2 regions of the Dorea sp. Marseille-P4042 genome follow, and region 1 is predicted to be linked to the other one. Evidence: riboswitches for the same ligand, from Rfam matches in the RefSeq annotation. Region 1 holds a riboswitch; the other holds the start of a gene.
The links. A riboswitch is a leader RNA that binds a small molecule or an ion and turns the genes downstream of it on or off. The one in region 1 is predicted to bind thiamine pyrophosphate.
Positions count from the first base shown of each region.

Region 2: it holds a riboswitch for thiamine pyrophosphate, as region 1 does, so the genes downstream of both, thiS (sulfur carrier protein ThiS) here and thiC (phosphomethylpyrimidine synthase ThiC) in region 1, are expected to answer to the same signal.

Region 1 is NZ_OLMI01000001.1:144,318-159,816, reverse strand. It holds gene C7E02_RS00810 (uracil-xanthine permease family protein) at 1-1,380, opposite strand, end outside; gene lepB (signal peptidase I) at 1,427-1,987, opposite strand; TPP riboswitch at 2,240-2,350, shown strand; gene thiC (phosphomethylpyrimidine synthase ThiC) at 2,467-3,777, shown strand; gene C7E02_RS00795 (LytR/AlgR family response regulator transcription factor) at 3,907-4,725, opposite strand; gene C7E02_RS00790 (sensor histidine kinase) at 4,703-6,070, opposite strand; tRNA gene C7E02_RS00785 (tRNA-Thr) at 6,187-6,259, opposite strand; gene C7E02_RS00780 (mechanosensitive ion channel family protein) at 6,379-7,335, opposite strand; gene pgeF (peptidoglycan editing factor PgeF) at 7,387-8,223, opposite strand; gene C7E02_RS00770 (YraN family protein) at 8,298-8,666, opposite strand; gene C7E02_RS00765 (ribonuclease HII) at 8,659-9,318, opposite strand; gene lepB (signal peptidase I) at 9,311-9,874, opposite strand; gene ylqF (ribosome biogenesis GTPase YlqF) at 9,911-10,765, opposite strand; gene lepB (signal peptidase I) at 10,770-11,477, opposite strand; gene rplS (50S ribosomal protein L19) at 11,554-11,901, opposite strand; gene trmD (tRNA (guanosine(37)-N1)-methyltransferase TrmD) at 12,107-12,883, opposite strand; gene rimM (ribosome maturation factor RimM) at 12,895-13,401, opposite strand; gene C7E02_RS00730 (KH domain-containing protein) at 13,548-13,778, opposite strand; gene rpsP (30S ribosomal protein S16) at 13,804-14,049, opposite strand; gene ffh (signal recognition particle protein) at 14,129-15,487, opposite strand; gene ylxM (YlxM family DNA-binding protein) at 15,489-15,499, opposite strand, start outside.
Region 2 is NZ_OLMI01000001.1:894,060-909,558, reverse strand. It holds gene C7E02_RS04650 (cyclodeaminase/cyclohydrolase family protein) at 9-659, shown strand; gene C7E02_RS04645 (bifunctional 5,10-methylenetetrahydrofolate dehydrogenase/5,10-methenyltetrahydrofolate cyclohydrolase) at 690-1,553, shown strand; gene C7E02_RS04640 (coiled-coil domain-containing protein) at 1,721-2,788, shown strand; gene C7E02_RS04635 (YitT family protein) at 2,875-3,729, opposite strand; gene C7E02_RS04630 (hypothetical protein) at 4,078-5,193, shown strand; TPP riboswitch at 5,263-5,369, shown strand; gene thiS (sulfur carrier protein ThiS) at 5,608-5,811, shown strand; gene C7E02_RS04620 (thiazole synthase) at 5,877-6,662, shown strand; gene thiH (2-iminoacetate synthase ThiH) at 6,735-7,976, shown strand; gene C7E02_RS04610 (methylated-DNA--[protein]-cysteine S-methyltransferase) at 8,042-8,662, shown strand; gene C7E02_RS20040 (hypothetical protein) at 9,101-9,865, shown strand; gene C7E02_RS04600 (SprT-like domain-containing protein) at 9,911-10,486, shown strand; gene C7E02_RS04595 (hypothetical protein) at 11,132-11,905, shown strand; gene C7E02_RS04590 (hypothetical protein) at 11,944-12,348, shown strand; gene C7E02_RS04585 (hypothetical protein) at 12,489-13,001, shown strand; gene C7E02_RS04580 (BlaI/MecI/CopY family transcriptional regulator) at 13,154-13,513, shown strand; gene C7E02_RS04575 (M56 family metallopeptidase) at 13,527-14,750, shown strand; gene C7E02_RS04570 (hypothetical protein) at 14,772-15,499, shown strand, end outside.

The sequences.
Region 1 (15,499 bases):
AAACAAACTCAACAGCAGAGATACCACGAACACACCTGCCACTGCATTTCCATTGAAGATATCTCCCACCTCATGTGGAAATGCACTGAAGAAGTTGCCGGATGTCTGTGTCAGTCCTACACCGATTGCAAATGCCAGTGATACAATGACCATCGTCCGGTCATCGAACTCACATTCTTTGAGCATCTTGATTCCTTCATACATAATAGACCCGAACATCATAACTGTACAGCCACCAAGAACTGCCTGTGGCAGGGAATTAAAAAATGCTCCCAGCGGCGGGAAAAGTGATGACAAAATCAAAATAAATGCTCCCATCAAAATCGCAAACCGGTTGATGACCTGCGTCATCGTTACAAGTCCCACATTCTGGCTGAAAGAAGTCAACGGCAGACATCCAAAACAGCCGGAAAGTGCACTGGAGAATCCATCTACAGCAAGTGACCCCTGCAATTCTTCCATCTTGATCTCGCGATCCAAAGCACCGGTACATACGGCGCTTGTTGCACCAGTTGTCTCTGCCGCAGATACAAGAAATACAATAGCAATTGTCAAAAATGCTCCCAGATCAAAGATTGGTTTATGGCTGGTCAGAAAGACCAGCTTCGGCAGACTGAAGACTCCAACTTCCTGTACAGTCTTTGTAATTCCGGAAAAGTCTACCATCGGCGCAATACCTGCAACTGTAAAAATGATCGCCAACAGATATCCAAGAATCAATCCCACCAGGACATTCAAATTCTTATATACCCCTTTCAGTAAATATCTGGCTACCAGGCATACAATCAGGGTAAATGCTCCAACAACCAGATGATACCATGCGCCAAAATCAGCAACTCCGCTTCCGCCGCCCCAGGAATCCATACCTACGGACAATAACGAAAGTCCGATTGCGATAACTACACACGCGGATACGACCGGTGTCAGGAAGCGCTTCCAGTATCTGGCACTAAGCCCCACCAGTCCTTCAAAAATACCTCCTAAAATAACAGCACCAACCATCCCTTCATATCCAAGTTCCGGATTGGTACAGATTACTAACAGACTTCCAAGAAACGTAAAGCTGACTCCCATAACTATCGGAAGCCCCGACCCGATCTTCCACACCGGATATAACTGCATACATGTTCCGATACCTGCCACGAACATCGCACATTGTAAAAGCTGGGTGATCTCTGCAGAAGTCAAGTGTTCCCCTGTTCCTCTTACAAGCGCGGCACTGCAAACGATCAGCACCGGCGCCAGGTTTGATACAAACATGGCCAGTACGTGCTGCAGCCCGAATGGAATTGCTTTTTTCAGTGGCACTCTTCCGTTCAGCCGGTATATATTCTCCGTACTGACATCTGCCACTTTTTCTTCTTTGTTTGTTGTACTCATTGTTTTATCCCTCTCAAATCCTTTTTCTTACTTTTATTAGTCCGGTCTACTCAACCTTCCCAATCTCACTGAACGGCCAGTAGCGGAAAACGGCCTTTGCAAGAATCGCATCTTTTTCTACGAAATGATTCTTCCAGTACCTGGAATCCAAACTGTTATTACGATTATCCCCCATCATAAAATAGCAGTTTTGTGGAACTTCATATGGTCCGAAATCTCCGATCGGTACTTCGTTGCAGAAACTATCATCCAATGGCTTCTCTGATCCATCTATGTACACTTTTCCGTCTTTCACTTCCACAGTCTCCCCAGGCAGACCAATGACTCTTTTTATAAATATCTTAGATGGATCATCCGGATATTTAAAAATGACGATATCAAACCTCTGCGGATCTTTTGATTTGTATGCAAACCGGCTGCCGATGATCCGGTCTCCCTTCATAATTGTTGTCTGCATAGATTCAGACGGAATCACCGCATTGATATAGACCAGTTTATTTAGTGCAAACACGACCAGAAAAATAATAAGAAATGTCTTGGCATAATCCCATATCGTTGCAAGTACCCCTTCTTTTTCCGGTTCATGTTTCCCTTTCTTTCCACTCATATATATATCTTCCCTTCTACTTGAACATTCTCTTTTCAAAACATCATGTGTTATAGCTCACAAGATGTTTCTATTCTACCACACATTGCCCTATGCAGGAAACTAATTTCTATTTCTATTTTTCAATGCTTCCAGTTATGGGAAAAATGGCAAAAATCACATTTTCATCTTGCTTTTACGTTTTTTCAGGTCTATAATAACTGGTAAATCGGAACGCCCCATGCAATACATATCATTTCATGGACATTTCGAAAATTACATATGGGGAGCTGGTGAAAACCGGCTGAGAGGAAGCGTAATTCCGCTTCGACCCATAACCTGATTTGGATAATGCCAACGTAGGGAACATATCTTAACGCGATAATTAAGGAAGATGCTCTACGCATCTTCTTTTTTTATACAAGCGATACATTGGGGACACCACCTTGTACCGCTATAGAAAAACTCAGACAAAAAATGAAAATGGAGGCAAAATGAACATGAGAAACTACACTACACAAATGGATGCAGCCAGAAAAGGAATTCTCACGCCTGAAATCAAGACCGTCGCTCAAAAAGAGCATATGTCCACTGACGAGATGATGAAGCTCGTTGCTGAAGGCAAGGTTGCAATCTGTGCCAACAAAAACCACACATGTCTGAATCCGGAAGGCGTCGGCAGTATGCTTCGCACGAAGATCAATGTAAATCTCGGAGTCTCTAGAGACTGTAAAGATTACGATATCGAAATGCAGAAAGTGATGAGTGCTGTAAATCTCGGAGCAGAGGCCATTATGGATTTATCCAGCCACGGCAACACTCAGCCTTTCCGGCAGAAGCTGACACACGAATGTCCGGCAATGATCGGAACTGTTCCGGTCTATGACAGCGTCATCCACTATCAGAGAGATCTTGCTACTCTGACTGCACAGGATTTCGTCGATGTAGTACGTCTTCACGCTGAGGACGGTGTGGACTTTGTAACACTGCACTGTGGAATCACCCGCAAAACTATTGAACAGATCAAAAAACACAAACGTAAAATGAATATCGTAAGCCGCGGAGGAAGTCTTGTATTTGCATGGATGTGCATGACCGGGGAAGAAAATCCGTTCTATGAACATTTCGACGAGATTCTGGATATCTGTGAAGAATACGATGTTACCATCTCCCTTGGTGATGCATGCCGACCGGGATGTCTGGCCGATGCCACAGACGTATGCCAGATTGAAGAGCTTGTACGCCTCGGCGAACTGACAAAACGTGCATGGGCACATAATGTACAGGTCATGGTCGAAGGTCCTGGACATGTACCACTTGACCAGGTCGCAGCCAATATGAAAGTTCAGCAAAGCATCTGTATGGGCGCTCCATTCTACACACTTGGACCACTCGTCACAGATATTGCTCCTGGATATGACCATATTACTGCTGCCATTGGAGGCGCAGTTGCTGCCATGAACGGTGCTGCTTTCCTTTGCTACGTAACACCTGCCGAGCATCTGGCACTGCCAAATGTCGACGATGTAAAACAAGGCATCATCGCTTCTAAGATTACCGCCCACGCCGCTGACATTGCCAAAGGTATCCCTGGTGCAAGAGATATTGATGATAAAATGGCTGATGCACGCCAGAAACTGGACTGGGAAGCACAGTACGCCTGTGCTCTTGACCCGGATACTGCAAGAGCGATCCGCGACAGCCGCCGTCCGGAGGATGACCACAGTGATACATGCAGTATGTGTGGCAAATTCTGTGCCGTACGAAGCATGAACAAAGCACTTGCCGGCGAATACATCGATATTTTATAATTCACCTGCCACTTATAGCAGGAATCTTCTCAGGAGATAGAATACATAAGAAAAAGGAATACACAGAAAAAGCTTCCAGATACAGATACAAATACATTTCATCTGGAAGCTTTTTCTCTAAAAACCGTTTTATTTATTTTCCTTTTTCCATCTCTTATGAATGTCATTCAGATACTTTTTATTGTACGCAGCCCATTCGTACTGTGACATATACTCCCCTTTATATGCATTCATAACCTCTGCATCTTTTTTATTGAATTTGTAATAGTCACAGTCGATCATCTCCGGAACAATGGCAATATTATTGTAGCTTTTCTCTATTACGTCTTCTGCTTCCAGCTCCTTCAACGTCTGTTGCAGTGATGACAAAATCTTCTGAATATACCACTGTTGTTTTTTATCATAGGGTTCATTTTCAAATAAAACTGCTGCCAGTTCCTTCACTGAGCAGGAAGAACCGTTGCGATCCACCAAATATGCCATTACCTCTTTCGCCTTCGATCTGCTGAAATGTGCCGGCTTTCCAGTTCTGTCATATACTTCAAAATTGCCAAAGCACTGAAATTTCAGTCTTGGTTCATTTTCAGCCGGCAATGGATAGCGAAGATCTTCCGTCTCTTTTCTGATTTTCCCAGCCGTTACTGGTTTTTCAATATAACCGCTGGCATGTATTGCCATTGCGTCTTTTGTGTACTCATCATATCCTGTAACAAAGATAATATTAATGTCCGGAATAATTTCTTTTAACTGTTTTGCCACATCGATGCCGCTCACACCACGCATACAGATATCTAAAAATGCGATTTTGCATCTCGTCTCCTTTGCAAACTCCAGTAATCTGGACGGTTTGCTAAATGGGTAAATATTTGCTTTCGGGCATACCTCCCGGACAGCTTCGCACGTCATCTCCAATGCCAATGGTTCATCATCTGCTATTATAATGTTCATGATTGTCCCCTTTCGGTAAATTAATTCGTATTTTAGTTCCTTTTCCCTTCTCACTGTAAATATCTACAGTTCCATTGCACATCTTTTGAAACCGGATTCTTGCGTTACGGACTCCTATGTGCTGTCTTCCATCACTTTGCTCTTCCATCTTTGATATATCAAACCCGACTCCGTCATCTATGATGCAAAGTTCAATCTGTTCTTCATTCTCTCTTGTCGTAATTCGAACAGCTCCCCCATCTTCTTTCTGTCCAACTCCCCAGTTTATTGCATTCTCAACAAAGGGCTGCACAGATAACATTGGCACTTTAAAATCAGTTTTCTGCAGATCATATTCTACATGCAGATCATCTCCAAATCGAAGCTGTTCCAGATATAAATATATTTTAACATATTTTAGTTCTTCTTCAAATGGAATTGATTCTTTTTTGTCAATTGCGTTTATATGATTGCGCCAGTAATCCGCAAAATTGATGATTGCCTTCTTCGCTTCTTTTGGATTTTTGCTGCAAAGCTGCGCCAGTGCTGTCAGCGAATTATATAGGAAATGTGGCTGGATCTGGGCAATCATCATTTGCATCTGATTCATGGACAATTCATGTTCCTGCTGTATCAGAATCTTTTCCTGTTCTACGATTCGATCATACTGTGCCATATGGACACTAATGCAAATATAGATCAGCGCCAGCGTTGTCGCCAGATTAAATGTGGTTGATTTCCAAAGCATTTGTGCCGGAATCGATGCAATCGGTATCAATCCGTACATAAGAAGGCTTAACACATCATGTCTGACAAGTGCTTTCCTGTGTTTTAACAAAATCACAATGTTTCCACACATCACAATAATACAATAAAACTGACACAGCCAATAAATCGAACCTTGTGTATAATCCCCCTGTGTGTCCAGATAATAAAACTTCCCACTGATATCACTGGAGATCCATAATATGATTGCAATCACTGTTGACAGCATGACCAGATACACGTAAGTATTTCCAATCTTCTCGTGTTGATAGATTGTCTCTTTTACATAATAGGTATAGACCATACATTCCAGAGAGAGACAGGTAAATGTCAGATTCAACATAAATAGAAGCCACACTTCATTCTTTCCGAAATCCATAGCGGTCCAGCTCAGTACATCTGCCGTAAGTACGATCATGTGAATCACAAGCCAGATGATCAGAATATAATCTAATGTATTCCTCTTTGCTTCCTTCGATGTAACATGTTTGATTCCACGTTGCATTTTAATCTTTGCAATACATGCAAACAGCAATACGAATGTAACTAATGCTGCAAAACTTTCCAAAGCGGTATTGGCAAAAGCTATTTCATCCGACATAAAAATTCCTCCATTTTTATTATCCGTATAATTTTTATGTATCATTTGACATCTTGTAATAAGAAAAGGATCCTTCTTTCTCGAAGAACCCTTATATGCACATCTATATAAAAAGAAGCTGGAAATCGGACTTGAACCGACGACCCCTTCATTACGAGTGAAGTGCTCTACCAACTGAGCTATTCCAGCAAGTGTTGTGATTGACGTACGACAACCACAACTACTATTATATCGAATCTTCTCAGATTTGCAAGAACTTTTTTAGTTTCTGAAGCATTTCTGAAGCATTTTTTACTTCTTGCTTCTTATCAGTTCTCTTTTCCCATCTGGACAGTCAGATGCGGATATGCCATCTCAATCTCATTCTCATCCAGTTTCAGTTTGATTTCTTCCAGAATCCTCCATCTTGCATTCCAGTAATCTTCATTCTTCACCCATGCACGGGCACCAATGACTACCGAACTTTCTGCAAGTTCATGGACAAATACCAGAATTTCTTCATTCTTGATGGTCGCATCGTCCTGTCTGATAATCTCCTCAATGACCGCCTTTGCTTTTCGCAAGTCCGCTTCATAAGCAATATCTACTTTCAGATCCAGCTTCCGCTCCGCCTTAGCCGTTGCATTCGTCAGACTGTTATTGGTCAGCATTCCATTTGGGATCACAATCGTTTTATTATCAACGGTCGATAACTTTGTATAAAAAATCTGAATTTCCTTTACCGTCCCTTCGTTGTGGTTTGTATCCTCAATAATATAATCTCCCACTTCAAATGGTTTCAGAAGCAGAATCAATACTCCGCCTGCAAAATTAGAAAGGCTTCCCTGCAGAGCAAGACCGATTGCTACACCGCCAGAAGCAATAATCGCTGCCACTGAAGTTGTATCAACTCCTAATTTTGCTGCAATCATAAAAATCAACAGAAAATATAAAGAAAATTTCAAAACAGAGTCTACGAACTGCTCTACTCCTTTATCTGCACTGGACCTTGCCAGCGATTTTCTCACAATTTTCCGTATAAATTGGATCAGAACACGCCCGATCATAAATACTGCAATTGCAATCAGCACTTTCACTCCAAATCCGATCAGGTCTGAAAGATGCTCCTGCAGATACTGCGTTGCCTGATTCATCTCATTCACTGCATCCTGCGTTGCATCTGTCACTCCTTTTGTCGCATCTGCCACCCCTTGTGGCACATCCCCTGAATCCACTTTTAAGGATGTCCCCTGTGTGGTTGCCAATTTTAACAACATGCTATTCATATTATTGTCTCCTGCTTTACTTTCTAGTTTACATTTTCATATCCAGTCTCTCTATTTCTTCAGGGCAAGAAATGCACTCAATGTTCCGCGTTCATTTCCTGTTGTTCTGTGTGAGAACAAAATATCCGGGTTGCAGTGTGTACATACATTGGTCACTGCAATATGCTCCGGAAGAATTCCTGATTCTAAAAAAACAGACTCATTTGCCTTCCATAAATTCAACTGATATTTTCCATTTTTTTTCTGATAAAAAATTTCAGGCCAGAGATTTTCGTCATAATTCTCACAGAATTTTTTAATAACATCTTCACTGACTTCATAACAATCCTGACAGATAGACGGTCCTACCGCTCCTAAAATATCTGCCGGATCACAACCAAACTCTTCCTCCATCTTTTCCACAGTTACTTTTCCAATCTTTCCAACTGTTCCTCTCCATCCAGAATGGCTCAGTCCAATGACTTTCTTCACCGGATCCACAAAATAAAGTGGTACACAATCTGCATAAGAAGTTACAAGACAGATTCCCGGCACGTCCGTAATCATTCCGTCTGTCTCAGGAAAGGACTGTCCCTTCTCCTTGGCGTACACGCGCTTTACATTCGTCGTATGTGTCTGCTGCGTATAAGTAAAATCTGCCACTTCTACGCCGATTGCCTGCGCAATCAGTTCACGATTCTTTTTCACCGCCTCCGGATCATCTCCTCTTGTCAGGCTGATGTTCATAGAACTGAAGCACCCGGTACTGACTCCACCCAGTCTGGTAGAAAATCCGTGGTTAACGATTCCTGTATTTTCCAAAAGCGGATAGGACAGATACGGCACACCGCCGCGCTGCCGCTCTACAAATATCTGCTCATTATTCTTATATTTTAATCCAAGACTCATATATTTCTCCTAACTTCATCTGTCCATACTTCGTTGCTGCATTTACATATCTTCAAATTCAAAAGCTACATTAACTACATCAGTGTAAATGCATCTTTATATAGCGTGATTTCTTCCTGACCCTCAGCTCCGGCTATGGCAACCACGTCGAATCTGCATGGTACGTCATCGTTCCCCTGCTTCATCAGAAAATGCATGGCACATTTTGCGATAGTCTGTTGTTTACGGGCATCGACCGCCTCTGCCGGATAGCCGCTTACACCCGTAGTTCTGTATTTCACTTCTACAAAGACAAGGTATTCTCCGTCTCTTGCAATCAGATCGATCTCTCCCAGCCTGCAGCGATAATTATATGTCACGATCTTGTATCCCAAAGATTCAAGATAAGCACCTGCTTTCCTTTCATAGCCGGTGCCTGTCCTGCGATTATTCTTCTTATACATAATTATGTATGAAAGATCTTCTGTGGATCGGTGTCGGTCCCAGTTCTTTTAACCCTGCAATATGCGCTTTCGTTCCATATCCTTTATTACTTTCAAAATCATACCCCGGCAGTACCTTGTCATATTCCACCATCAGCCGGTCTCTCGTCACTTTTGCAATAATACTCGCTGCCGCGATAGAAATGCTTTTCGCGTCACCTTTGATGATCGGCACCTGCAAAATGTCTACCTGTGGAATCGTCACTGCATCATTTAACAAAATGTCCGGACGCACTTTCAGATTATCAATTGCCATACGCATTGCTTCATAAGTGGCCTGCAAAATATTAATTTCATCAATTCTCGCAGGACTTGCCATACCAATCCCCGTTGCTACCGCGCGGTTCATGATCTCGTCATACAGCATTTCACGCTTTTTTTCGGACAGCTTTTTTGAATCATTCAGATACAGGATCATATCATCTTTGGGCAGAATCACAGCTCCTGCCACGACCGGACCTGCCAACGGTCCTCGTCCGACCTCATCAATCCCGCAAATGTACGGATAATCCTTGTATTCTTCTTCAAATGTGCTCATTGCTTTTGTTCTTGCAATCTCTTTTTCCAGACGTTCCTGCTGTTTTTTCAGCTTTTCTTCTTCCCGCTTATTCATGCCTGATCACTCCCATCTTGTCAAATGGATAGATACGCACCCACGCTTTTCCCATGATCGTATCTTTCTTCACTTCTCCTACACTCGGGTCACGGCTGTCCTGACTGTGATTCCGGTTATCGCCAAGTACAAAATATTCATCTTCTCCAAGGGTAATTGGCTGCGATGCCGCCATCGGATCGTCCATCAGTTCATTTCCATAAATGTCTGATTCCAAGCGGCTGCCATTGATATAGACATAACCGTCTACTACCTGTACCGTCTCTCCCGGCAGCCCGATAATACGTTTTATATAGTAAGTATTTTCCTCATACTGATATGGAAATACAATAATATCAAAACGTTTCGGATCTTGGAACCGGTAAGACAGCTTGTCCACCAGAAGCTGATCTCCATCGCTTAGGGTCGTCTCCATGGATGACCCGCTGACACTTGTTCTTTGTCCCACATAAGTAATGATGACATATGTTAAGACAAGAATGACTATAATATAAAAAATCCACCCTAATATCTCTCTTATAATTCCCGGCTCTCTCCTTCTTCGTCTTCTTGACATAGAAAGTAAGTTCCCCTTTCTGATTTCTATTTACCTTTACGCTTCTTCTGTCTGTGGATACTCAAGCGTAAGTCGTCCAAGCTTTCCTTCCCGGAAATCATCCATCAAAAGCATGGCTGCCTTCTCCGTATCCAGTTCATTTCCACGGACAAGGCAATGTCTGCTTTCTGCAATACGCCCAAGCATTACATATGGGTCTTGGGCAGCTGTAATGGTATACTTATTCTCCAGTACACCCGGATAATTTGCTGCCAGAAAACGGATCAGCTCTGCTGCCAGCTCTTCTGTCTGTAACACCTCATCCTTAATCGAACCGATCAGCGCAAGCCGCAATCCTACTGTCTGATCTTCGAATTTTGGCCAAAGAATTCCCGGTGTATCCAGAAGCTCTACCTGTTTGTTCAGGCGGATCCATTGTTTTCCTTTCGTTACACCTGGCTTGTTACCGGTTTTAGCGGCTGCTTTTCCGGCAAGTGAATTAATAAATGTAGACTTTCCTACATTCGGAATTCCAACGACCATGGCACGAACCGGACGGTTCAGAATCCCACGCTTTCTGTCGCGCTCGATTTTCGCCTTACATGCCTCCTGGATCACGCTTTGTACGGATTTTACTCCGCCACCTTTTCTTGAATTTACTTTCACAACATGGAATCCTTTTTTCTTAAAATATTCGGTCCATGCCTCATTCCATCTTTCCTCTGCCAGATCTGATTTATTCAAAATGATCAGTCTCGCTTTATTCTTACCAAGCTCATCAATATCCGGATTCCTGCTGGATAACGGAACCCTGGCATCTACAAGCTCAATGATCAAATCAATCAATTTAATATTTTCCTGCATCATACGCTTTGCTTTTGTCATATGACCCGGATACCACTGAAAATGCATATTTCTACTCCTTTACAAATCCAAAGTGTGTTTTTGGCGAGATGACAAACCAGGCTTTTCCGTAAATGTAGCTGTATTTCACATTTCCTACATTGGCATTACGGCTGTCTTCACTGTTCTGCCTGTCGTCACCAAGAACAAAATATTCATCACTGCCTAATTTTATCTTTTCATTTACAATGCCTACATCATCAATCTTGGAAGTCTCATAATCTTCTTGCAGCTTTTCACCATTGATGTAGACTGAATTTTCGATAATCTCCACGCTCTCTCCTGGAAGAGCAATGATCCGCTTAATATAATAATGGGAATTTTCATTTCCCTTTGGTTTAAATATAATGACATCGCCACGCTTCGGCTTGCTTGCATTATACACAATCCGGTTGGCGAGCACAATATCCCCGTTTTCAAGAACCGGCTTCATCGAATCTCCGACAACACTCACACGCTGTCCGAAATACCATACACACACAAATGCGATCAGTATTGTCAATGCAATCTGAAAAATCCACTTTCCAATAACTGGGATTAAAGACCAGTCTATGCTTCTTAACAGCTTTACAACTTTTTTCTTTGTCGGCTGCTGCATTCTCTTCTGCTGTCTTAAAAGTTTTCTTCTCTTAGCTTCCCGCTGTTTCCGGCGTTTCTTTGCCGCCCTTTTTCTGGCATTCTCTCTGCCCGTAAAATTACCCCTTATCGAACTTTTTTTCATAGATTTATCCCTATATCAGAAAAAGGACAATTACATGTATGTAGTTGTCCTTTTTTACTCTGTTCTCTTCGTTTAATTATTTTACCAGCTCTTTAACTTTAGCTTTCTTACCAACGCGGTCTCTTAAGTAGTTAAGTTTAGCTCTTCTAACTTTACCTCTTCTTACTACTTCAACCTTCTCTACGTTAGGTGAGTGAACTGGCCATGTCTTCTCAACGCCGATTCCATTAGATGTCTTTCTAACTGTAAATGTCTCTCTTGAACCGCCACCCTGTCTCTTAAGAACAGTTCCTTCAAAAATCTGAATTCTCTCACGGTTACCCTCTTTAATCTTACCGTAAACCTTTACAGTATCTCCAACTCTGAATTCTGGAGCCTGCTCTTTTAACTGAGCTGCCTCAATATTCTTAATAATATCGTTCATCTGTGTGACCTCCTTGTTTAATTGGACGTTCTTAATACAAAATGTACCAGAGGACCATCTCGTTTTTCTTCACAACATGCTATATTTTATCACAAACTTCTTTATGTTGCAAGAAGTTTTTAATTTTATTTTTTTATTTATTTTTCCGGCAATCCTTTCAATGTTTTTAATCTTTCCAGATTGTAAATTGAAAGTTTTCTAAATTCTACTGTCCTGTAGCTTCAAGCATAATTTCTTTCGCCAGCTTCTGCTCTTCTTTTGTCAGTTTGGCTTTTTCAATCAGATCCGGACGGTTCTTTGCTGTGCGGATCACAGACTGCTCTCTGCGCCATTTTTCTATATTCGCATGATGACCGGACAAAAGTATGGCTGGCACCTGCTTATCATGCCAGATCTCCGGTCTGGAATACTGTGGGTACTCAAGAAGATTATCCTGAAAACTCTCGAATTCTGCGGACACATCATTATGCAGAACCCCCGGCACCAGTCTGGAAATCGCATCGATCATAATCATAGCCGGAAGCTCTCCGCCAGTCAGGACATAGTCTCCAATCGACACATAGTCTGTGACAACTTCATTTAATACCCGTTCATCAATTCCTTCATAATGTCCGCACAAAAATACCAGATCTTCTTCCTGGGCAAATTCCTCTGCCATCGTCTGGTTAAATGTCTTTCCCTGTGGAGACAGATAAATCACACGCGGGTTTTTCCTGGTACCCGGATCGCTTAGCAAAGCTTTCGCTTCTATTTTCTTTTTCACAGCCTCATAGCACTGATGCACAGGCTCTGCCTGCATCAGCATACCTGCTCCCCCACCATAAGGATAATCATCTACGCTGTTGTGTTTGTTAAATGCATAGTCTCTGATATTTACCGCTTCTATATCCAAAAGTCCTTTTTCCATGGCACGTCCGATAATACTTGTATTCAGACCGTCCATCACCATGTCCGGAAATAATGTCATAATATAAAACTGCATGATTACACTCCTTAAATCAGACCACTCATCAGATGAACAGTAATGATCCCACTTTCCATATCTACGTTCAGAACACATTCTTTAATTGCAGGCATAAGAACCTCTCCATGCTCCTTTGAATCAATCACATAGACATCATTCGCCCCTGTTTCCATCACGTCACTCAGTGTTCCGAATTCTGTTCCATCTTCTGTTATAACTTTCATGCCGATCATGTCTGCAACAAAATACTCATCTTCTTCCAGCGGCACAGCATTTTCTCTCGTCACGAGCAGCGGACAGCGTTTATAACGCTCAATATTATTAATATTGTCAAATTCTTTAAATTTAACAATAACGAACTGCTTAAAAAACTTCACATGTTCCACTTCCAGAGCCAGTTTTTCTTTTCCCGTATCCAGAATTACTTTTTTCAGTTTCTTAAATCTTACCGGATCATCTGTAGTCGGAAAGACTTTTACTTCTCCGCGCACCCCGTGTGGCTGTGTGATGACACCTACCTGCAATAACTGTTCCATACATTCCTCCGCTTTTTCGAATCAATTCGTATATATCTATATCTGGTAACGTCCGAAGAACTTTCACTGTTCTGGCGGACACATTTCTTTCTTCATAAAGAGAGACAGGCCTGGTAAAACCCGGTCTGTCCCTATATCCATCCTGATTAATCCAGAATATCTACAATCACTTTCTTGTCTTCCTTCGCTGCCGCTGCTTTTACTACTGAACGGATAGCCTTGGCAATACGTCCCTGTTTTCCGATGACTTTCCCCATATCAGAATCTGCAACACGTACTTCCAGGATAGTTGTCTTCTTCTCCGTGCGTTCGTTTACCGTTACGCTTTCCGGATCATCGACAAGAGCTTTTGCAATAACTTCAACTAACTCTTTCATCTTTGTACCTCCAGGCACGAATTATCTATTTCTCAATTCCAGCTGCTTTAAAGATCTTTCCTACAACCTCTGTCGGCTGAGCTCCTGTATTTAACCATCTCTTAGCTGCTTCCTCATCTACAGAAATTCCGCTTGGCTCAAGGTTTGGATCATATGTTCCAATCTCCTCGATGAACTTTCCATCTCTTGGGGCTCTGGAATCTGCTACTACGATTCTATAAAAAGGTGCTTTCTTCTGTCCCATTCTTCTTAATCTGATTTTTACTGCCATTGTTCTTTTCCTCCATAAATGAAAATATTTATTTTTAATAGTTTTATTTATATAAAGTGCCTTGCACCATATACCATTTTTAGAAAGGCAACTTGAACTTGCCTTTTTTGCCTGGTTTTGCAAATGTCTTCATCATCTTCTTTGCTTCGTTGAACTGCTTGATCATACGGTTTACTTCACTGATGTCTACACCTGCTCCTTTTGCGATTCTGTGCTTTCTTGATGGATTTAAAAGATCCGGATCTCTTCTCTCAGCTGGTGTCATAGAATGGATCATAGCTTCCATACGTGCCATACCTTTTTCTGCTTCATCCATCTGCTCATCGCCAAGACCTTTCATCTTGCCCATTCCCATACCGCCAAGTCCCGGCAACATGTTCATGATATTTCCAAGTCCTCCAAGCTTCTTCATCTGCTTGATGCTCTCAAGATAATCATCAAAATCAAACTGGGCTTTTTTCATCTTCTTGGACATCTCTTTTGCTTTGTCCTCGTCAATGTCAAGTTCTGCTTCCGCCTTCTCAATCAGAGACAAGACATCTCCCATACCGAGAATCCGGTTTGCCATACGATCCGGATAAAATTGCTCCAGATCAGAAAGCTTCTCGCCCATACCGACATACAGAATCGGTTTTCCGGTTACTGCCTTAACGGATAACGCAGCACCACCTCTTGTGTCACCGTCCAGTTTGGTCACGATCACACCGTCTACACCAATCTTTTCGTCAAATTCTTTTGCCACATTGACCGCATCCTGTCCGGTCATAGCATCAATAACAAGAATTGTCTGATGTACAGTAACAGTATTCTTAATCTCTTCCAGCTCAGCCATCATATCTTCATCGATATGAAGACGTCCTGCCGTATCAAGGATCACCAGATTATTGCCATTCTTCTGGGCATGCTCAATTGCAGCCTTTGCAATATTCGCCGGTTTATGGTTGTCACCCATGGTAAATACTTCCACACCCTGCTTTTCCCCGTTGATCTGTAACTGCTTAATTGCTGCAGGACGATAAACATCGCAGGCAGCCAAAAGCGGTTTCTTGCCTTTTAACTTAAACTTCCCGGCAAGCTTTGCTGTTGTAGTCGTCTTACCTGCTCCCTGAAGACCTGCCATCATAATCACTGTAATGGCACTTCCCGGCTGAAGCTTGATCTCGGTTGTCTCAGATCCCATCAGATTACAAAGTTCTTCATTTACAATCTTAATTACCATCTGACCCGGATTCAGACCATTCATAACATCCTGGCCGACCGCTCTTTCCTGAACAGTCTTAATAAAATCCTTTACAACCTTGAAGTTTACATCTGCCGCCAGAAGCGCACGCTTAATCTCCTTTAACGCTTCCTGCACATCTGCTTCCGTAAGTCTTCCTTTACTTCTAAGATTCTTAAATACATTCTGCAGTTTTTCTGTCAGACTGTCAAACGCCATACTATAACTCCT
Region 2 (15,499 bases), 750 kb from region 1:
TACGTACTATGAGTTCATTAGATAAACAGATAGATTTTACAGAAAACTCATGCAAGGATTTTATTGATGTCCTTGCAAGCAGTGCCCCGATTCCGGGAGGCGGCGGAGCGTCTGCTTTAGTTGGAGCAATCGGAGTGGCACTCGGCAATATGGTGGGAAGTCTTACTGTCGGTAAGAAGCGTTATGCAGATGTAGAAGAAGATATTATCCGTTGTAAAAAAGAAGCAGACGAAATTACAAAGCGGCTTCTTGAACTTGTGGCAAAAGATGCCGAGGTCTTTGAACCATTAAGCAAAGCGTACAGTCTGCCAAAGAGTACGCCGGAAGAACTTGCAAAAAAGGAAGAAGTTATGGCAGTTGTGTTAAAAGATGCATGTGAAGTACCGCTTGAAATTATGAAAACCTGTGCAAGAGGATTAGACCTGATGAAAGAGTTTGCTGAAAAAGGAAGCCGGATTGCACTTAGTGATGCAGGAGTCGGAGCAACACTTTTGAAGTCTGCACTGCAGGGCGCGTCATTGAACATTTATATTAACACAAAATCTATGAAAGATCGTGTATTAGCTCAACAGTTGAATGATGAGACAGACAGTCTCAGAAAAACTTATGAGAAGAAGGCGGATGAAATATTTGAAAACGTATGCAATGAGATTCGTTAAGTCACGGTAATGAAAAAGGAGAATCGTAAAATGGCACAGATACTGTTAGGTAAAGAAGTAACTGCTTCATTGAATGAGGAGATTGAAGAAAAAGTAAAAACATTAAAAGAGCATCAAGTGATGCCGAAACTTGGAATTATCCGAATTGGTGAAAAACAGGATGATATTGCATACGAGCGCAATGCTGTAAAGCGTTGCGAAAAATTATCTGTGGCATATGAAAAGTTTCTGCTTCCGGAAGATGTAACGGAAGAAATGGTGATTGATACGATCCAGAAACTAAACAAGGCGGAAGATATTCACGGAGTATTGGTTTTCCGCCCGTTGCCATCTCATCTGGACGAAGAGAAAATCTTAAATACATTGGATGTAGAAAAGGACGTAGATGGAATTACCAATCTTTCCATGGCAGGTATATTTGCCGGAAAGGAGATGGGCTATGCGCCGTGTACCGCAAGTGCATGTATCAGGCTCCTGGACCATTATGGAATTGACTGTACCGGGAAAAAAGCAGTGATCGTAGGACGAAGCCTTGTAGTCGGAAAGCCGGTATCTATGATGCTTCTGAAGAAAAATGCAACAATTACAGTCTGTCATACAAAGACTAAGAATATAAAGCAGGAAGTACAGGCTGCAGATATCGTAGTTGCGGCAGCAGGAAGTGCAGGATTTATAAAGAAAGAACATTTAAGAACGGGGCAGGTTGTTATTGACGTGGGAATCAATGTGAACGAAGAAGGCAATCTGTGCGGAGACGTAGCATTTGATGAGGCAGAACCGATTGTAGATGCAATTACACCGGTTCCAGGAGGAGTTGGCGGAGTCACGACTTCAATTTTGGTGGAGCATGTGGTAAATGCAGCACTTTTGAAAATGAAAGCCAGTGAGAAATAGTATAACAAATATGTGAAAAGGTTAAAAAACATCAAGGAAAAGGTTAAAATTATTTCTTGAACTTTCTGATAAAAAACGTGCTGTGCAAAGAAAGGTTGTTCTTTTTGAAAAAATAGTATATAATATCTTAGTGTTAACCCCAAAACAAACAAGAAAGGATTACATTTATGAACATGCATAAGAAACGGATCGCAAGACGTGGGGCAGCCTTTGTCTGTGCGTTCGGTGTCGCACTGTCAGCAATGCCGGTGCATGCAGCGGAGGTCAAAAGCCTTGAAGATAAGACCAGTAATCTTCAAAGTCAACTGGAAGGGATTAATCAGGATTTGGTTACGATCAGCAATAAGATTGCTGAGACAGAAGCGGAAATTGAAGAGTCGAACAATGAAGTATACCGCCTGGAGGCATCACTTCAGATTTCTCGTAATAACGAGGAAAAGCAGTATGAAACGATGAAGACTCGTATTAAGTACATGTATGAAAATGGTTCAGAGACAATGATTACTATGCTGTTTACTGCAGACAGTATGGGAGACTTCCTCAACAAAGCCGAGTTCATTCAGAACATTACCGATTATGATAAGGAAATGTTGGAGAACATGATGGAGATACGTCAAGGTATCGAGACGCAGGAAGAGGATCTTAAGAGCCAGCAGCAGGAACTGACAGATTTACAGAGTCAGTTAAATACTGAGCAGCAGAATCTTCAGGCGAAAGCAGCAGCAACTTCCACAGATCTTGCGACTGTGAATGCGCAGCTTCAGGCAGCGCGTGAGGCAGAGGCAAAGCAGGAGGAAGAAGCGCAGAAAAAAGCACAGGAAGAAGCGGCAAAGCAGGCATCAGCTTCCACTGGAAATAATACTTCCGGAAGCAGTTCCAATAATAACAGCTCTTCCAAACCTTCTAATTCCGGAAGTAATAATAACTCCGGGAGCAGTTCCAGTCATGGAAAGTATAATATTCCTTCCGGTGGTCTGACACCATCCAAAGGGAGAATCTGGTTTAACGGACATACTGAAACCTATTATTCACAGAAGGTACTTCCGGGAGCAGGACTTAACATTCCGGGACGTCATATTGCGAGTGACGGAACAATCCGTGACAAAGATGGTTATATTGTACTTGCCAGTGATGACTATCCAAAAGGAACCGTGGTCGAGACATCTCTTGGAGCTGGAAAAGTCTATGATAGTGGAAGTGGAAAAGGTAATATTGATTTGTATACCGACTGGTAGGAAAAGAAAGAGTGAGAACTCATATGACAGAAAAATTGCTCAGACCGTGTAAGGTCTGAGCAATTTTTTGTCATATAGAATGTGTACTAAATTTTTGGCTGATACCGCATATTGGAAACGTTGTAGATTGTGATAAACGCCTTAGGATCCACCTGATTGATGTATTTCATCAGTTTCTGGTATTCTGTTTTATCCACAATGGTGATAATTTCGTTATGCTTTTCCATTGTGTAAGCACCGATGGCTTCATAGATAGTAGCCCCGCTGTGAAGTTCATATAAAATGAAGTGGCGCAGCTCTTCTTCTTTCCGGGTGATGATGCAGACGCGCCGTTTCATATCTTGATTGAAGATAAAGTGATCCAGTATGATTCCGTTAAAATAAGTACCGAGGACACTTAAAACTACAGTTTTCTTATCGTACACAAGTGCTGCGGACAGAGCCACACACATACCGGACAGTGACATAGCTTTTCCGAGATCCATATGCAGATATTTGTTCATGATTTTGGCAACAATATCCAGTCCGCCAGAAGAGGCATTTCGATTGAACAAAATTGCAAGTCCGACGCTTACGACCAGTATATAACAGAGTACATCCAGTTCCTGGCTGTCGGTCATGGAGTAAAAATCCGGGAAAATCTTTTCGAAAAGCCCCAGAAACAGTGGAAGCATAATGCTTGTATAAACAGTTTTTGCTCCGAATTCCCGACCGCATGTAAAGAATCCGATAATCAGAAGCACTATATTTAAGATCATAGTGATTGCTGACAATGGAAGCGGTACAAAGTTTGACAGAATGATTCCAAGACCAGAGATACTGCTGACAGAAGCGTGGCTTGGTACAAGGAAGAAGTAGACTGCAGCGGCAATAATTGCCACAGCAAGCGTCAGAATCAACATTTCCTTTACAGAGTCTGCGTATTGATTTTTCTTATTCATATGTAACAATCCCCCATAATTCAAGTCGAACGTCCGTGAGACTTGGCGCGTGATTCTGGTCAGAGAAGCTGACATATTCCTATCAGAATCACTGCGCATCCTCGCGGAGCGTTTATCTCAGTCGGAGACCTAACTCCCACTGAGACAAATTTGCTATTACTCACCACCTGAAGAGGTGGGAGTCTTCTCGACTGAGATAATATTTGCAACATTCATTTGCAAAGTATATTTTAACTGGTTCTGTGTGGAATAACAAGGTGTCTGTTGTATAAAATTGACAGAGATTTATAAAGAGCAGTATAATTAAAAAAGTAATAGCAAATGAGGGGATGGATTGGGAGGAGATGTATGGGAAAAAGAAAAGCCGTTTATTGGATCCTTGTTGCTTTGATAATGGTTACAGTGACAGGTTGTGGCTATACGCTGGAAGAAAAGAGAGAAATGAAGCGTTATGAAAAGCAAGGACGGGGAAATGCGAAAAATTATATAAGAGAAAAATATGGAATCGATGCAAAGATTACAGAGATAAACTGTGAGAAATACAGTTCCAGTCCGGTGCCGGATTTTTTCCCTTCTCCCACCGGAAATGTATTCGTGAAAATGAAGTACAAGGGGGCAGATTTTTTAGTTGCGATATCAGGGCAGAAAAAGAATACGGACGGGCTTGATAATTATCAGTTTCAGGAGATTGCCACAGCATTTGCACAAGAAATGTATAACATCACAGGACTTCACGCAGAGAGTGACTATGTATGTTATGGTGAGTATGGAACGGTAAAAGACGAAAAAAATGGAATGATCCACACATTTTATGATGGGGAAAATCTGGCAGAAGTCTTACAGAAGGAATCTGCAAGAGCTGTTGTATCTTATGCCAATCAGGACGTAGAACAGATTCCTGTATCGCAGATAAGCCAGAAGACAGGCGTTGATACAATATTGCTTACGGATTACGAGAGCCGGGAAGCATATCAGACGGTTCGGTGTCCATATTATAATCTGGCTGGCTGGCCGATTGAAAATGGAATAGAGAATCAACTGTATCTGATGAATGGATATCGTGTTGTGGGTGCGGGTGAAGATACCTATGTAAAATGTGAGAAAAAAATTCAGGATGATATTATCCTGATTACAGAAAATCCAAAGGATCAGATCATACTTGAAAAAACCAGTCTGGATTCACAGGAGAATTGGAATGGGAATGGATTTATTGATGCGAAGCAGGTAGCCAGTGCCTATGCATTTGATACAAATTCTGAAAAAGTATATGTGTATTTTCCGGTGGAAAAACTGGACACGAAAGAAGTGAAAGAAGCTCAGTTAGTCAAGCAGTATCAGTACAAAGGAGAAACATGCTATGACAATATCATCAGCAAAGTGACTGATGATGGCAAGTATATTCATGGCATCGTCTATACAAGAGACGAGACGGAGATAAAAATATCCGTGTTTATAGATAAGTAGGTGAAGAAAGCAATGAAGAAATTACCGAGTGCTCTTGACACAAAATAAAAATCGATTTATACTAGGCATTGTAAATAAAAGGGGAGCTTGTGATAGCAGGCTGAGAGGAAGTCTTCAACTTCGACCCAGAACCTGATTTGGATAATGCCAACGTAGGAACGTATAAGATAATGTTACGGGAGATACATTGGTGTATCTCCTTTATTATGCATAGAAAACCACGTCTTTTCTTCTAAGCCAGGTGCGAATCATAGAATATAGGAAATTTTGAGAGTGAACAGAGTTCATGAAGGGGTGCACCACCGCGGGTGTATTTCTTTGTGAACTCTGTTTTATATAATAGGAAATTACATTTCTTTTTATATAAAAAGCCTCCGACAGGATGCGCACTCGCATTTCCGGAAAGGAGCAGCCATGATTACAGTCAATGGAGAGAACAGAACGCTGGAACATCCAGTGTCGGTAACGGAATACTTGAAAGCATGTAATTATATTCCGGTGCAGGTAGTAGTAGAATTGAATGAGGAGATCATCAAAAGAGAAAATTACGATACAACTGTACTGAAAGATGGAGATGTTGTAGAGATTCTGCATTTTATGGGCGGCGGAAGCTTCTAAGCTTCACGATATGCGAATAGCAGATATCATAATTTATGAGTAAACAAAGAAAGGTGGATAAAAAAATGACAACAACAAACACAAACGAAGACAAATTAATCCTGGGAGGACATGAATTTACTTCCCGTTTTATTATGGGATCTGGAAAATTTTCATTGGAGCTTATGAAAGCATGTATTGAAAAAGCAGGAGCACAAATCGTAACACTTGCTTTGCGCCGTGCTAATGAAGGCGGACTTGATAATATTCTGGATTATGTGCCGAAGGACGTAACACTTCTTCCGAATACATCCGGTGCCAGAAATGCGCAGGAAGCAGTTCGTATTGCAAGACTTTCCAGAGAGCTGGGTTGTGGAGATTTCGTAAAGCTTGAAGTTATTCACGATTCGAAATACCTTCTTCCGGATAATTACGAGACAATCAAGGCAACAGAGATCCTTGCAAAAGAAGGGTTTGTTGTTATGCCATACATGTATCCGGATTTGAATGCAGCCAGAGATTTGGTAAATGCAGGGGCAGCCTGTGTGATGCCTCTTGGTTCTCCAATCGGTTCAAATAAGGGAATCTGTACAAAAGAGTTTATCCAGATTCTTATTGATGAGATTGATCTTCCAATTATCGTTGATGCAGGAATCGGTCGTCCGTCACAGGCATGTGAAGCTATGGAAATGGGTGCGTCAGCAGTGATGGCCAATACTGCTATTGCGACAGCAGGAGATGTCCAGGTTATGGCTGAAGCGTTTAAAAAGGCAATTGAGGCAGGAAGAAGTGCTTATCTTTCCGGATTAGGAAGAATACTGGATAAAGGAGCAAGTGCGTCTTCACCATTAACAGGATTTTTGCATGAGTAAATTGCACTGATAACAGAATACAAGTATAAAGATATACAAGAAAAGATATACGAGAGGATCAATGTAACAGCGATGGTAGAAACAATGCAGACCAGTAAAAAAGATGGTCATTTTAATGAAAGTATTGTAAATGAAGAAATACTGGAAGATATGAAAAAGAATCGTATCGATCATATGAAGTATCTTCCGGATATGGAGCAGTTGGAAGAATCTGATGTGATGGATCAGGTTATTTCTGCAATGAAAGCATATGATTATGATAAATATACAGAGGCAGATGTAAGAAGAGCACTGGCGCATGATAACCGGACGCCAGAGGATTTTCAGGCACTGCTTTCGCCGGCAGCACTTCCGCTTTTAGAAGAGATTGCGCAGCAAGCACAGATTGAAACAAGAAAGCATTTTGGAAACAGTGTGTATATGTTCACGCCAATTTATATTGCAAACTACTGTGAAAATTACTGTATTTACTGTGGATTCAACTGTCATAATCAGATTCGCCGTGCACAGCTTAATGAAGAAGAGATTGAAAAAGAGATGGCTGCTATTGCCAAGACCGGACTTCAGGAAATATTGATTCTTACAGGTGAGAGTAAGACAAAATCTAATGTGGAGTATATTGGAAAGGCATGCGAGATTGCACGAAAATATTTTAAAGTGGTAGGTCTTGAAGTATATCCGATGAATTCGGATGAGTATGCATACCTTCATAAATGCGGAGCAGATTATGTGACAGTCTTCCAGGAGACTTACAATTCAGATAAGTATGAAACATTACATCTAGCAGGACATAAAAGGATTTTTCCATATAGATTGAACACACAAGAACGTGCACTTAAGGGTGGCATGCGAGGTGTTGGCTTTGCAGCGCTTTTAGGACTGGATGATTTTCGCAAAGATGCTTTCGCGACAGGTTATCATGCATATTTGCTTCAAAGAAAATATCCGCATGCAGAGATTGCATTTTCTTGTCCAAGATTATGTCCGATCATTAATAATGATCGCATTAACCCGATGGATGTTCATGAGCCGCAGTTACTTCAGGTAGTTTGTGCATATCGTCTGTTCATGCCATTTGCAAGTATTACGGTGTCTACAAGAGAATGTGCCCGTGTTCGTGATAATCTGGTAAATATTGCAGCGACCAAGATATCCGCAGGAGTCAGCACAGGAATTGGAAGTCATGTGGAAGATATCGAAGATAAAGGTGACGACCAGTTTGAGATTTCAGACGGAAGAACGGTGGATGAAGTGTTCGATGCGCTGAAAAAGAATGGTTTACAGCCAGTTATGAATGATTATATATATTTGTAGATGTGAAATGTCAGACTACAAATAATTATTTTTTTTAATGATTGCAGGGAACGGAGGTTTTTAGTATGAGAACGCGAGAAGAAGTTTTGCAGTATGCGCGATCTTTCCCGAATGTGTATGAAGAAAGACCATTTCGCGATCAGGGCTGGCAACTGGTAAGAGTAAAAGGAAGTAAGAAAACATTTTTATGGATTTATGAAAGAAATGGATATGTTAATTTAAATGTTAAAGTTGATCCGCAGTGGAGAGATTTCTGGCGCAGTACTTATGCCTCTGTTATTGCAGGGTATCATCAGAATAAGGAACATTGGAATACCATCATTTTAGATGGTTCTATTCCTGAAAATGAAATTCAAAGAATGATTTCCGAGAGCTATGATCTGATTACGGACAGCCCGACGAAAAGAATCTATGAGGCAGTGAAAAAGATTCCAAAAGGTCATGTTGCGACTTATGGTAAAGTTGCAGAGCTGGCAGGAGATGCAAAGATGGCAAGAGCAGTTGGAAATGCGCTTCATAAGAATCCGGATCCGGAACATATTCCTTGCTTTCGTGTGGTCAATGCGAAAGGAGAATTAGCCGGTGCATTTGCCTTTGGAGGAGAAAGTGTGCAGGCACAATTGCTGGAAGCAGACGGGATTGAGGTAATCGATGGAAAAGTAGATTTAAAAAAATATGGGATATAACAAAAAATAAAAAGTAAAAGAACCCAACGTGCCGTTTAAGATGTGGAATGCGTTGGGCTCTTTTATTTTTTTCGCTTTAAAGCAGAAAAGAACAGACAAGAAAAAACATGGCATGATATTATAAAAATAACATTTGTGGCAAAACAGACGAAAGTCCGCGGCGCAAAGCTACAGGGCCTGTGAAATGGCAGCAAATTAGAATCATTTAAATTTGATGTAAAACGAAGAGGTAAAATCAGGATTGAAGTAAGAAATCTGCATCAGTCAACACCAGATCTGGAACAGATGAACGGTGAAGAGTTCCCTGTTACATTGGGAAAGCAGGTGGAAAAAACCCGGCAGTCACTTCATGCATTAGGCACTGCCTATTACCATATCTCCAGATTGAATTTAAAAACAAAGAAGGTTGAACTCGTCAAAAGATCCAGGAAGATGGATATGGATTTTGAAGAAAATAGAGTAGATTGGGATCCTCAGTTCGATATTATTAAAGATATTATAGAAAAGCCATTTGTACAGAAGTATATAGATTTTTTTGATATACAAACCATGGCAGCACGGCTTCATAATAAAGAATCTATGTCTTCCGAATTCAAAAAGAAGAATGGATCATGGTTTCTTTCCATGGTCGTTCCTCAGAGTTATGACATAAATGGAAATGTTACATCAGTGCTGATCGCAAATCGAGATGTGACAGATGAAAAACCGCGGGAATTAAAACAAGAGGAGGAATTGCGGGAAGCAAAATTAAAAGCAGAATGTGCAAATAAAGCAAAATCGACATTTCTGTTCAATATGTCTTATGACATCAGAACTCCTATGAATGCAATCATTGGCTATGCAGATCTGGAGTCCAGACATTTGAATAGAATAATGGGTGAGAATATGAAAGAAAAAACATCATTTGTTGTGAATGAATCCTTGCAACTATTAGAACAAAATGTATTGGATAAGACTGGAATTCCAAGGACACTATTGCATAATAAAGCTTTTGCAGAATTTTTAAAAGGTGAGAGATACGTGCAGCCAAGATTATTAATTAAAAAGAAATCAGATCCTGGATATGTAAGAAGAGATAAAATAGAACAGGCATATATTGAGGCTGATATAAAAGCAGAATTTCAAAGAATAGCTAAAGAAAAAAATGTACAGCATCAGATTTGTATTTTCAAGCATTGTTGGATTATTGTTGCAAGCAGATAAAATTATTTGAATTAAATTTATAAAGTGGAGGGTGCAGAAGACATTATGTATTTGGAAGAGGAAATGGAACAATTGTATAAAATCATAAATAAAAGATTGTATAATAATGATCTTCCAGTTCCATATTTTCGTATGCATAATGCAAGATACAGAAAAAAAGGGTGGAATATCCAATATAAGCAAAACAAGGTATGCCAAATAGATATAAATCAGAAAAGTTTAGATAACGATAAGAATATTGTATTAGAAATGCTGCATCAAATGGTGCATATATATTGTTGGAAGCAAAATAAAAAAGATACTAGCCGAGGAGGTCAGTATCATAATAAGATTTTCAGAGATATAGCAAATGAAAAAGGATTGGTTGTTGATTATAATAAAAATAGTGGATATCAAGTAATAGATATAAGTACGAGCTTAATGGAAGAAATTTTAAGCGAAATGAGCATAGAAAAAATTTTAGATAATATAAAAAAATGCGTAGATTATGAGCAACTAGATTATAAATCTGTACAATATTATTGTCCAATATGTAAAAAGAAAATATATGCAGCTCCAGGAAGTAATATTATTTGTGGATACTGTATGGTCAATTTTATACAAATGTCTTGCAATAAGTGAGAAAATTAAAACGGAAAGGGAAAATATAAGATACATGAAGCGGAGATTAACTTTACACTGTTCCTCCAGTTCACGTAATGATATATAGCTATTCGACATAAATCTGTCAAATGTCAGCACTGAATCACAGAGATCAAGATAATCCAGATAATCTTGAATCAGCAGTGGAAAAACTTCTTGTTTTGGGTTAGAATAGATTATGTTAATATTTTTGTCACAAATTAATTATAACAGAAAGAAGGATCTCAAGGTTTTGTAATAAACCCTAGGTCCCTTTTTTTCGGGACTATTCTTTTTCACATCCCCTTATAAATTATATAAATAAATACTGTATAATATTAAAAAAAATACTTTGACTTTTTTATACTACTGGTGTAGTGTAAAAACAAGAAAACTGCAGTTAAATACATTTGTACAAATTAAGGAAACAAAAAACAATTATTTTTGTAGGAGGTACAATTTAAGAGCGAGAGGAATAAAATTATTTGGAAGTTTCAAATCTTTAAATTTAGGAATCTTATAATACACACGAGAAAGAGAAAATTAGTACTGTAAAGTCAAGAGAAACACAGTGTAATGTTTAATTCGTGGTATGTAGTTAAAATTTAGAAGACAATCTATAAAGAAAATTACGGAGGAAAATCAATGAAAAGAAGAGTCGCATTAGTAAGTGCAATTGTTTTGACACTAGTAAGTAGTATTCCAACTTATGCTGGAACTGATTTTTTAGTGCCAGAAGATAATTCTGAAGACATAGTTGTTTCGCAGAAAGTATATGATGATGTTATAACAGAAGAGTTGGCTGCTTTAGAAGACAAGTATGATATGACAAAGAATATGCCGGAGGAAGTTCTAGCAGAGTTAAGTGAAGTAGCAGAGGTGTCTAAGGAAGTTGAACAGTTAGACGACGAGTATATGCAGGTATCATATAATATATTTTCAGAAGAGCCAATTATGGAAAGAACATATAATTCTGGAAATACAGAGGAATTATATAATGTTACTAACTATACGTATGTTGTTCCATTAGCAAACAGTTCGGGAAGTACTACTGATCAGTCTAAGCAGAGTGATATAACGATAAAAAATGTTGCTTATTATAGCTATTATGATAATAGTGGAATTAAGATGTTAAAAGTTACAAAAGGAACAACAACAATTACAAGATTTGTGAAGAGTAACTTACGTAATTTGGTTCTCAATGTTCTGAGTCAAGGTGGAAGCAGCGGAGGTGCTAAAAATGAAAGTAACTCTAAAACAATTGCGAGTCCGCAATTGAATACAAATTATCGACTCACGACAGGAATACAATATTTTTATGCAACTAATGCAGCAAAAATTCTGTATGGTTCATCGGTAACATATACAAGTGGAGGAAAATCTTATACAGCAAGAGCACAGATTAGTTTAGGAAATTAATTTAGAAAAATGGAATGATATGTATGAGGAGGAATAGCATGAAGAATAAAATTAGATTTTGGGGACTCTATTTGTCAACAATAGTTATCTTCATATTTCGTTATCTTATAACAAGGATAATACAGTTATATGAGGCAAAGCTATGGGAATGCTTTAATCCTAAAGCCGCATGGCTGGGATATTTAAGGAATGGAGTTGATGTTGTATACTATCTAATTATATGTATTATCATGATTCTTCTGTGTGCAGAAAAAGAGTTTAAGTGTGGTTTAGAAATAATATTTTTTGTATTTCCAGCAAGTGTTTTTCTTTTTGCAAGTGTAATAATGATTAATCCGTTTATATGGGTATTTACGAATTCTGTTTATTGTATACCGTTCGGAGCGATGTTATTGATTGCATTTTTATATAGGTTTTATGCTTATAGAATTCAGAAAAAATAATATTAATATATAAACTAAAAATTTTAAGTAGACTTCTCCTGTGAGTTTTCATCATGGGAGAAGTTTTTATTTAAACAATTAACAAAATAAGTGAACGATTTGTCATATTATTAGTAAAGAAAAAGAAAAGAGGGTATTTTATGAAAAAACTATTATATGGATTTGATAAAAATCTAGAATGGAAACGCTATAAGGAGGTATGTAATATAAAACTATTGAGAAAAAAATATTTGAGAAAAGAGTGTAATAAAGTTGGTACTTATGCAGAATGGGAAAATGATATTTATAAAAATTATCAAGAACATAGTATAGAGTATTTGATAAATTTCTCGAAGTTTTTAAATAATGAAATTAGAAAATTAGAACCTGGTAATATAGCATTCGGACATTTTCTCACACAAATGTATGCAATTTTGGTTCCTATAATATTTAATACATTGTTTATTTCAAAGTTATTGGAAATTCTGAAAATGAAATTATGCGAAGTAGTATTATTTTCGTTGATGGCATTAGTAATTATATTGCTCGCACTTTGGATATTTACAAAATATGTAATGTGGTCGTTAAAAAGTAATCTGTATAAAGTGCATATGTATGAGGATTATAAAATAATAATTGACGAAATGATAGAGAAAAAAGGTTTTAATTTATAAGAGAATTTTGGTATTAAATGAAACAAGTTGGTCAAAAAAATTAATCATATATTTGGGATCATATATTTGGTAGCATAATACAGATTGACAGATATATACTACTGTGGTAGTATGATATTAGAAAACTGCAGTAAATAAAAAAAGGAGCAATTATGGTACCGAAATTTCAAGATTCAGAATTAAAAGTCATGGCAGTATTATGGAAAAATGGAGATATGAAAGCTAGAGATATTGCCGGAATATTGGAAGAAGAAAATGGGTGGAATCTTAATACAACATATACTTTGATTAAAAGATGTATAAAGAAAGGTGGGATTTTAAAAAAAGAACCTAATTATATCTGTCATGCACTTGTTCCTCAGGAAGAGGTTCAGAAAGTAGAAACGAAAGAGTTCATAGATAAGATATATGATGGGTCAGAATCAAAATTATTTGCGGCATTATTAAAAAAGCACAAAGTAGAAGAAAAGGAAATTGCAAAATTAAAAGATATTATAGAAAAATGGGATTAAGGAAATACAATGTATGAATATTTTTCAAATGAGTTTTTTAGGAAGTATATTAATAAGTATTATGTTATTATTTCATAAATATTTAATAAAATATATTCCGAAACGAAAAGTGATTGTATTATGGTATGTCATTTTGGTAAGGCTTTTAGTACCATATCGAGGAATTCAGTGCTATCGGTCTTCTATAAGAACAACTGCATTATACAAAGGAGTAACGAAAGTAATTGGTAATAGTAGCTTTGCGAAAAATTATAGTTGCAATAACATAAATTTTTTTCAAATAGTATGGTTGGTTGGTAGCAGTTGCCTTTTCCTTTTCTTTTTATTCTTATATGTAAAAGGATTGAGCAGATATAGATATGCTAAAGTTATTTCCAATGAAGTGGTAGATCGGTGGTTGGAAAAGCATGAGTCAAAGAGAAAAATATCTATCAAAAAATCAAAGAATATAGAAGTCCCGTTGACTTATGGGGTATTACGGCCAGTAATCCTTTTACCAGAAGAAGTTTATACATCAGAAGAATTGTGTTATATATTAGAACATGAATATGGACATATAAAATATGGGGATATAATAACAAAATTGTTTGTGGTATTAGCAACAATTTTACATTGGTTTAACCCATTAATATGGGTTATGTTCTGCGTTGTAAATCATGATTTAGAATTGGCATGTGATGAGACGGTGCTGAATAGGTTAGGATATAATGAAAGAAAAAATTATGCGTATTCATTGGTATCTATGACAGAAAAAGTGTCGAATCAGTTTATGTTAGTGAATAATTTTGGTGATAACAATTTGGAGGAGAGGATAGTTGAGATTATGAAATATAAGAAAAGAAAGAATAATAAATTTATTTTTTATGTGGTAATCGCAATTTTTGTCAGCCTTTTTATGGTTTCTTCTTCAGTTGTTTTTGCAAATTCTTCATTTGGAACATCATCAAATATGATAATACCATCTGAAGAAGAAATTAAAGAAAAAGGATTTCCAAAAAATTCTTTTGGAGAAACCTATGGACCAGAAATAAGAGACTTAGACTATGAACCAGATCTTATGCTTGCGCAAAACGAAGAAGGAGTTAAAGGCTATATTCGGAAGAAAGAAATAAATGGAAATAATGTAAACACAATAGAAGCTGCGTTAAATGCAAATAAATTAAATCAACAGGAAATTAATATGTATTTGCAAGATGGAAAAACTATTGTTGGAATTTTTAAATTATCTGGGGATTAGTAATATACGAAAGGGAAAAATATGAAAAAAATAAATAAAGTGATTTGTAGTGCATTATTGGTGTGTATGGTTGTAGCTTTTATTCCGATAAAGACCCATGCAGCTGTGGCATCTGGAACAAAAAAGTATGTTACTGTTGGGGGATATTACTATTCTTATCGGTCAAGCGTAGTGTCGCAGACCTCATATGTGGAGGGACTTGGAATTGTTGGATCTCCTAATAAAGTAAATTTTCCAACGGGATATTATGGAATAAATGCAAGATTGTATAATTCAAGTGGAACTCTCGTGAAATCGAGTGGGTGGCATTATAATGACAACTCTGCTGGTGGTACGACCTATGGATCAGGTCAGTATTATAGAAATGGAACATTTTATGCGAAATCGCAAATGAAATTTTATAATGGAAATGGGTATAATACTTATACATCTAATTCGTCTCCTATGATATCAAGAAACCAGATGAATATGAAAGAAAGAATCAATGCACAGGGGACGACATATGGAAGTGATTTTTACGCACAATCTGAAGACGAAGCTCCAGATCTTGTTCGAGTACTTGGAAAGAATGGAGTAGAAGGATATGTATATGCATATGATTTATATAATGAGCCAACTAATTTAAGCGAAGTAAAAGATTACATTAAAACTCAGAATAAAACATATAGTATTCCTGTATATGATGAAAATGGAATGACAGTAATTGATGAATTTGAAATTACGAATAATGTAATAGAAGATGTTGTTTA